Regions from separate parts of the Monashia sp. HAY1-11D genome, predicted to be linked through region 1. Evidence: predicted binding sites of a transcription regulator. Region 1 holds the regulator's gene; the other holds the start of a gene.
The links. Region 1 encodes LexA, which represses DNA repair genes until DNA is damaged. Its sites were predicted from a motif close to TCGAACANNTGTTCGA; they were not measured.
Positions count from the first base shown of each region.

Region 1 (4,409 bases):
CGGCCAAGCCGGAACGACGGTCAACATAGATCGACGGGTGGCGTCGCAATTGGCCGCAGAGTACGAAGCAGCCGTGAACGCCAACCACCCGCACTGGAAGTACCGGCTCCGGCCCTCTTACTGCGACGTCGGTGGTCGCGACTCGAGTGTTGAGTGTCAGGTATTCGCCATCGCTGCCTGCGCCAAGAACTCAGCTGAGGAAGGCAGAGGTCCATTGGTGGACGTCCTGCGCATATGGGTCGACCAAAATGGGCGCCCAGATCCCTCTGGGGCGCCGGGAGGGTCCTCTGGTGCACCCGAGCCCGGCGGCTGGTTTCTGGTGGGTTCTACGTGCCTTCCAGAAATGATTCCGGGCATTCGGCCATATCCGACAGTCACAATGATCGTAAATGCTTTCCACCATACAGCTTGGTCGCAAGCAGATATCTCCACGCAGCCGAGGGGGAACACGACGCTCGTCAACCTCAAGACCTTCTACAAGGTCGACTGGGCCAGCAGGGGGTTTGAGCCGGGCGAGATCGACCTCGTCGACCCGGCCACGATGTTCGGGTACCGCGTCGAGATCCGTCCCAAGCTCGTCAGCTACGTGTACCGATTCGGGGACGGCACGAGCGAGGGCCCGACCACCTCGCCCGGTGGCGTCTACCCCGACGGCGACATCGTTCACACCTACCGCAGACCGGGCACGTACACGTCGCGGGTCGACGTGACGTTCGGCGCGGACTTCCGCATCAACGGCGGCGCGTGGATCTCGATCCCCGACACGGTGACCGTGCCGCAGCCGGGAACCCCGATCACCGTCAAGGAGGCGCGGAGCGTCCTCGTCCGCAACTGATCGTCCGACGACCCGCTGTGGCGAACCACCGGGCCGTCACTCGGCGATGGCGGCGGCCCTACGAGCCTCGAGGTCCGTGCTGTCGCGCAGGTTCCACAGCTCCTTGGTCTGGAGGATCCAGTAGGCGCAGAACAGCACGATGATGATGACCTCGCAGATCAGGATCACGTGGTCGAAGCCGTGCAGCGTCAGGTGTGCGAGCACCGTGAGGGCCAGCAGCGCAGCCAGGGTCCCGGCGATGACGAGGTACCACCTCTTGTACCCCGCCGCTTCTTGGGTCGAGGTGTGTCGGTCCTCGACCCGGAAGGCGCTGAGGACCATGACGGCGATGACGCCGGCCACCATCGTCGATGCGGCGATGCCGTGGCTCAGGGCCACGAAACGGTCGGGCAGCGCGAGGAAGAGCACGAGCTCGAACACGACCACGGCACTGCACGCCGCGGTGACGAGCAGGGTGCGCACCGGTGGTCGGCGTGCGGGGTCCCTGAGCTCGGCGCGTCGCAGCCATGCCGTCACGACGAGGGCGAGGAGACCCACGGCGACCAGGGACCACACGCTGTTGTCGACCGCGTCGGAGATGGCCGTCGTGGGCAGGGCGAACGGGTTCGGCGCGCCTGCAACGCTGCAGCGATCGTCCGGGACGGTGGGCACCATCGCGACCACGAACGCCATGAAGCCGGAGAAGTTGAGGAGCACGTCCTCCTCCGACGAGTGGCCCTTGTAGACGACGAGGGCGGCGCCAAGCGCGCAGAGGCTGCCGACGAAGACCGTGCGCGCAGGGGTGAAGTAGTAGGCGCTGATCGAGCCCAGCCAGCACGACCGGTTCGTGCCCCACCACCACTGGAGCACGACGGACAGCAGCAGCATGAGCAGCAGCGCCACCATGCCGCCCCGCAGATAGCGATACGTGAAGACGACGTCGCGGTCGGGCCGGTCGGGCATGGCGTCCTCCTCAGGCACTGTGCTCCCAGAGTGGCGAGTCCAGGGTGCGGATACCTCACGGCGCGCCGCGGAGGATCCGCGACGCGCCCGTGATGTGGCCGCGGTGGGGGCTGCTCAGACGCGACGCAGGACTGCGGTCACCTTTCCGAGGATCGTCGCATCGTCGCCGTCGATCGGGTCGTAGGCCTCGTTGTGAGGCAGCAACCACACGTGACCGTCCTTGCGCTTGAAGGTCTTCACCGTGGCCTCGTTGTCGAGCATCGCCGCGACGATGTCGCCGTTCTCGGCAGTCGGCTGCTGGCGCACGACCACCCAGTCGCCATCGCAGATCGCGGCGTCGACCATCGAGTCGCCCTGGACCTTGAGCAGGAAGAGCTGCCCCTCGCCGACGACCTGGCGGGGCAGCGGGAAGACGTCCTCGACGACCTCCTCGGCGGTGATGGGCACCCCGGCGGCGATCTTGCCGAGGACGGGGACGTACGACGCCTCGGGGCGCGTGTCACCGGAGTCGGTCTCGACGTCGTGCTGGTCGGACGCTTCGGCGCGCCCGCGGCGCCCCGTCGCGTCTCCGGCGTCGGGGGAGACGACCTCGAGGGCGCGCGGACGGTTGGGGTCCCGACGCAGGTAGCCCTTGCGCTCGAGGGCGGCGAGCTGGTGGCTGACGCTCGACGGGCTGGCGAGCCCGACGGCCTCACCGATCTCGCGCATGCTCGGCGGGTAGCCGCGTCGGTCGACGGAGTTGCGGATCACCTCGAGCACGCGCCGCTGGCGCATCGTCAGCCCATCGCCCTTGTCGCGGTCGGGAAGCTCGGTCACGCCCATGGTGTCCCCTTCGTCGGCGGCCCCAGGCACCCCGGTCCCGGCGCTCGCGAGGCCAGTGTCAGTGGTGACTGGTGTGGTTGGTGGTGTGAGGAAAGCGTACGGGGTTCGAACACAGTTGCCAAACACCTGTTCGAAGCATGTCTCGACTTCATCGACCAGACGTGCTACAACTCGTACAGGCGTTCTATCGAACACATGTTCGCAAGTCAGCAGCAAGGGGAGGTCAGCATGAGCGTGGTCGCCATCGAAGCCGTTCGCCGGCAGCGGGAGACGGAGGTCGGGGAGTCCGACTTCGTCTCGCGGCCGCAGCTCGTCCTCGTTCCCACCGGACGCGCCGCCGTGCGGGCCGCCCGTGCCGCCCGCCCGCGGATGCGCCTGACGCGGTTCGGCCGCCTCGTCGTGACGCTCTTCGTCGGCGCCGTGGTCCTCGCCCTCGGGATCGGCCTCGCCGGTCAGCTCGCCTCGGCCACGGGTGCACCGCGCACGATCACGGTCGAGTCAGGTCAGACCCTGTCGGGCATCGCGGCTCGTGAGCTCCCGGGCCTTCCGGTGCGCGAGGGGGTCGTCGAGCTGCAGCTGGCCAACTCCCTCTCGACGTCGATGATCCACACGGGCCAGCGGCTCGTCATCCCGGCTCCCTGACGTCGCCGTTCGTGCCGCCTCCCGGCACGTCCCCCGACCGCCGCGTTGGCTCCACCTTCAGCGGCTGGCCCTCCAGGCGCTTCGACCCCGTCTGGTGGCCCGGACGCCGCACCCCTTCGGGTGCGGCGTCCTGCTGTGTCCGGCTTCGGCCGCCCTGTGGATGAGGCATGGACGCTGGGCGCCGGTCCCCGGGCCTGTGGATGCACCTCTGCCCGCGAGCGATGTCCTTCCTACCGTGGGGATCTCGGGAAGGGGAGCGCGCATGCGGTACGAGGTGGACACGGGCACGGTCGACGACGCCGCCGCGACGGCAGACTGGGCGCTCGCGCGCCTGACCGTGGTGAGGCCGGACCTCGCGGTCGAGCCGGTCGGGGTGGCGCTCGCCGGCGGCATGCTCGCCGCATCCGTCTCCCGGATCTCGCTCGCCTGGCGAGAACGTCTTCGTGAGGCCCGTGTGGAGCTGCTCGGCCTCGGGTCGGCCCTCCAGGAGGCCTCGAGGCTCTACTCCGCGGTCGAGCATGCCGCCGCCCGGGCGTTCACGAACCCGTCCGGTGACGGTGCGCCGTGACGACGTTCGACGTCGCTCGCGTGCGGACGGCTCGTCCCGGTGCCCTCGAGCTCGCCGCCCGCCGTCTCACGCAGAGCCGCCTCGAGGTCCAGGCCGTCGTCGCGGACCTGCTGCATCGCCGGGGCTCGACGTGGTCGGGACCGGCGTCGAGCGCGGCCGCCGAACGGCAGGTGACCCTCGTCGCCGGCCTCGCCCGCCTCGCGGCGTGCCTGGCGGCGTCGTCCACCGCCTTGCAGGACGGCGCCACCCGCCTCCAGGCCGCCCAGGACCTGCTCGCCCGGGCCGACGAGCGCGCGGCCTCCGACCGCGCCTGGCTCGGACACGACGGCACGCTGTTCCTGCCCGTGCGCGCGACCGGTCTCGACCCGGTCCTCGAGGCCCACCGCGCTCGACGCGACGAGCTGCTGCGCGAGGAGGTCCACACCTACCTCCGTCAGGCCGTGCGCATCGCGACAGACGTCGATGCCGGCCTCGCGGCGGACCTCCTCTCCGGCGCGCGCGGTGGTCGGTCCGCGATGGATCTTCTAGCCGCGAGGAGCACCCCGCCCGTGCCGGTGCCTCCGGTCGTCGTCCACGACGCGTCCGGCGCCTACGCGTCCG
Region 1 covers NZ_CP200320.1:4,279,392-4,283,800, reverse strand. Annotated here, with positions in the region: gene AC1VM9_RS19750 (PKD domain-containing protein) at 380-835, shown strand; gene AC1VM9_RS19745 (hypothetical protein) at 872-1,777, opposite strand; gene lexA (transcriptional repressor LexA) at 1,892-2,599, opposite strand; gene AC1VM9_RS19735 (LysM peptidoglycan-binding domain-containing protein) at 2,828-3,241, shown strand; gene AC1VM9_RS19730 (hypothetical protein) at 3,504-3,809, shown strand; gene AC1VM9_RS19725 (alpha/beta hydrolase) at 3,806-4,409, shown strand, end outside.

Region 2 (4,409 bases), 960 kb from region 1:
GCGCTCGCTGTCGTGGACATTCATCTGGCACCCGTGGGTGCGCACGTCATAGGTCTTCGGCATCGTCCTTCTCCGTCAGTCCGCCGGGCGCGCGGTGGCGTGCGGGCCGCGTCTAGGGTACGGCGTCCCGCGCCCCCGTCCGACGGCTCAACAGGACGTCGGCCTCCCATCACCCTACGGCGGAATAACCGGACCACGGTCCGAGTTTGAACCAATGCTTGACAGTTCAACGAGATCAGTGCAGACTGTCGTTGAACATTCAATCATCTACTCCGAAGGACTCATCATGGGACTGTTCAACCGCACCGCCGAGGCCCCCGCGGCCGAGACCACCTCCGTCGCCGTCGCCGACATCACCGGCGACTACACGCTGGACCCGAGCCACACGCGCATCGGCTTCTCGGCGCGCCACGCCATGGTCACCAAGGTGCGCGGCCAGTTCGAGGAGTTCGAGGGCAGCGCCCACGTCGACACCGCCACCACGTCCAACTCGTCGGTCAACGTCACCATCAAGGCGGCGAGCGTGACCACCGGCAACGAGCAGCGCGACGGCCACCTGCGCACCCCTGACTTCTTCGACATCGAGAACCACCCCGAGATCACCTTCGTCTCGACGCGCGTCGAGCGCGACGGCGCCGAGTGGGAGATCACCGGTGACCTCACCATCAACGGGGTGACGAAGTCCGTCACGATCCCCTTCGAGGAGACGGGCTCGGCCAAGGACCCGTTCGGCAACACCCGCGTCGGCTTCGAGGGCGGCGTCACCATCGACCGCACCGAGTGGAACCTGTCGTTCAACGCGGCGCTCGAGACCGGTGGCGTCCTCGTCAGCGAGAAGGTCAAGCTCGAGTTCGACATCTCGGCGATCGCCGTGGTGCCGTCGCAGGCGTGACCTGCACCTGAACCCGGCCGCACCGGCCACCCCACGAAGGGCGAGGACCGCAGGGTCCCCGCCCTTCGTCGTGCCCTCGGGTCCATCCCGTCGGCACCGGGACCTTCCTGCTGCCGGTCCGCGGCCGGCGTGACGGGGCGGGTCAGTCTCGCTGGTGCTCCTCGGCGAGGTTGACCGCATCGCGCACGACCGGCCACGCGATCTCCCCGGAGTAGCCCTTGCGGGCCAGCATGGCTGCCAGCCGGCGGGCCTGCACGTCGGGCGCGAGCCCGTGCATGGTGCGCAGCTTCTTGGCCACGAGGTCCTCGGCCCTGGCCCGCTCGTCGTCGGCGTCGACCTGGCCGAGCGCCTCCTCGGCGACGTCCTGGTCGATGCCCTGCTTGCGCAGCTCGTGGGCGAGGGCCTTGCGGGCCAGACCTCGTGCCGCCTGCTTGGAGCGAACGAGCATCTCGGCGTAGGCCTCGTCGTCCACGAGCCCCACCTCGGTCATGCGGTCGAGGACCCGGGTCGCCACCGAGTCGGCGCAGCCGCGGTCCCGCAGCTTTCGCTCCAGCTGGGCCCGGCTGCGGGGCGCCATGCTCAGCTGTCGCAGGACGATCGCGCGCGCGACCGACTCGGGGTCGGCCTCGGGCGCGTGCGTCGTCGGGTCGGGCGGGGGTGGTGGCGTGCCACGCCTCCCCCGTCGAGAGGGACCGGGCGCGCGGCGGCCTCCCGGCTCGAGCTCGGGATCTCGGCGGGGCGACCCGTCGTCCCAGGGTCCCGGCTCGCCCCAGAGCCTGGGGTTGCCCGAGCCGGCCGGAGCAGGCGCCCCGGACAGGCCCTCGGCCTCGGCCAGGATCCGCGCGGCCCGGGCCAGCCGTTCCTCGACCGACGGGTCGAGGCCGGCTGACGACCGGTCCGGACGGCGAGCTCCGGGAGCTCACGATCAGAAGTCGACCGGGACGTCCGCGACCTCGGCCGGCTGGTCCACACGCGGCCCGACGCCGAGCTTCTCCTTGACCTTCTTCTCGATCTCGTCGGCGAGGTCGGGGTTGTCCTTGAGGAAGTTGCGAGCGTTCTCCTTGCCCTGGCCGAGCTGGTCGCCCTCGTAGGTGTACCAGGCCCCGGCCTTGCGGATGAAGCCGTGCTCGACCCCCATGTCGATGAGTCCACCCTCGCGCGAGATGCCCAGGCCGTAGAGGATGTCGAACTCCGCCTGCTTGAACGGCGGCGACACCTTGTTCTTGACGACCTTGACACGGGTGCGGTTGCCGACCGGCTCGGTGCCGTCCTTGAGGGTCTCGATGCGACGCACGTCGAGACGTACGGACGCGTAGAACTTCAGCGCCTTTCCACCGGTGGTCGTCTCGGGCGAACCGAACATGACGCCGATCTTCTCGCGCAGCTGGTTGATGAAGATCGCGGTCGTGCCCGTCGAGTTCAGCGCACCGGTGAGCTTGCGCAGCGCCTGGCTCATGAGGCGGGCCTGCAGGCCGACGTGGCTGTCGCCCATCTCACCCTCGATCTCGGCGCGCGGCACGAGGGCGGCGACGGAGTCGATGACGATGATGTCGAGCGCGCCGGAGCGGATGAGCATGTCGGCGATCTCGAGCGCCTGCTCACCGGTGTCGGGCTGGGAGACGAGCAGGGCGTCGGTGTCGACGCCGAGCTTCTTGGCGTACTCGGGGTCGAGCGCGTGCTCGGCGTCGATGAAGGCCGCGATGCCGCCGGCGCGCTGCGCGTTGGCGACCGCGTGCAGGGCCACGGTCGTCTTGCCGGAGGACTCCGGGCCGTAGATCTCGACGATGCGCCCACGCGGGAGGCCGCCGATGCCGAGCGCGACGTCGAGGGCGATCGACCCCGTGGGGATGATCTCGATCGGCGGTCGGACGTCGTCGCCGAGGCGCATCACCGCACCCTTGCCGTAGCTCTTCTCGATCTGACCCATCACCGAGGCGAGGGCCTTGTCCTTGTCCATCACCGATGCCATGTGGTGGCCACCTATCTGCCGTCTGCGCTGCGGTCGTCTGCCTTCGACCCTGAACGACGGCGTTCGTGAGTTCCGTTGTCGGGTCAGACGTTAGGTGCCGGCGCCGACATCGGAGTTCACCACGAGACGGCCTGTGGACGATGCCATGGACGACACCGGACCTGTGGACAACACTACCGAACACGTGTTCGAGACCGGGCAGCGACACGCCGCCGCCGTGGCCGACCGCTCGATCAGCGCACCCGCCGAGGGTCAGGCCTCCCCGGCCTCGGCGAGCGCCGCCTCGAAGGCGGCGTGGACCTGGTCCGAGAAGAGCCAGAAGCGCGCCTCCCGGACGGCCGGGAACGCGGCGAGAGCGTCCGCGAGCGTCGTCACGGCGACGCGGGCCGCCGCGTCGGGGGAGTAGCCGTAGACGCCGCACGAGATGGCCGGGAACGCGACGACGGCGCACGACGCCTGGGCCGCGAGCTCCACCGACCGGCGGTAGCAGGACGCGAGCAGCTCCGGCTCCCCCGCCCCGCCGCCGCGCCACACCGGACCCACGGTGTGGATGACGTGGCGGACCGGCAGCCGCCCCGCACCGGTGATCTTGGCGTCGCCGGTCGCGCACCCGCCGAGGAGCCGGCACTCGGCGAGCAGGTCAGGACCGGCTGCGCGGTGGATCGCGCCGTCGACGCCCCCACCGCCGAGGAGCGAGGAGTTCGCCGCGTTGACGATGGCGTCGGCTCCGGCGTCGGTCGTGATGTCCCCGCGCCTCAGGGTGATCCGGCCGCGCGGGGCGCTCACGGGCCGGCCACCTGGCCGCCCTGCGCGCCACGGGCCACGCGGTCGTCGCGGCCGAGGCGTCGGGACTCGGGCACGTCCATGTCGTCGCAGATCGCCTCCCAGACGCGGCGTGGCGGTTCGCCGTCGGCGAGCGCCTCGTCGACGGACCGGCCGCCGAGCGAGCCGATGACGTGGTCGCGGGCGAGCGACCTCGCGTACCCCTCGCCGAACTCGTCCTCCATCAGGGTCCAGAAGTGACTCATCCGCACGCCTGCCAGTCTGCCACCCGGCGCAGCCGTGCCCGACCCGCTGCGGTCGTCCCTCGTCGCCGACGCCTCCACGCGGCGTCGGGAGCCGGCCCGGGACGCCTCCGGTCACGACCGCGTCGCAGGATCGCCGAACCGGACATGGCCGTCCTCACCAGGCGATATCGTCGCTGCGCGGCGCCAGTGCCGGCACACCATCCTCAGGGGGAGCACTTCACATGTCCGACTCGACGTACCGACCTTCGGGAGACACGCAGGTCACCCAGCCCTACACGTATCCCGTCGCCGGCGACCTGGTCGGGTCCACGGCCACCGAGGGCGTCGCCCTCTCGGACGAGCCGGCGGCGCCGGGCGTCGCTCGCCGCAGGCGTACCGGTCTGCTCGCCGGCGGCCTCGCCGCGGTGGTGCTGCTCGGCGGCGCCGGGGTCTTCGCGGCCCAGCAGCTGGGCGGGGGCGGCTCGCAGCCCGCGGACGTGCTGCCCGGTGACGCGTACGCCTACCTCCGCCTCGACATCGA
Region 2 covers NZ_CP200320.1:3,319,003-3,323,411, reverse strand. Annotated here, with positions in the region: gene miaB (tRNA (N6-isopentenyl adenosine(37)-C2)-methylthiotransferase MiaB) at 1-63, opposite strand, end outside; gene AC1VM9_RS15345 (YceI family protein) at 287-892, shown strand; gene AC1VM9_RS15340 (regulatory protein RecX) at 1,035-1,490, opposite strand; gene recA (recombinase RecA) at 1,818-2,861, opposite strand; gene AC1VM9_RS15330 (O-acetyl-ADP-ribose deacetylase) at 3,114-3,647, opposite strand; gene AC1VM9_RS15325 (DUF3046 domain-containing protein) at 3,644-3,895, opposite strand; gene AC1VM9_RS15320 (DUF3352 domain-containing protein) at 4,111-4,409, shown strand, end outside.
Region 2: recA (recombinase RecA) is a predicted target of LexA. The motif match lies at 3,038-3,053, and genes of this name have one in related genera.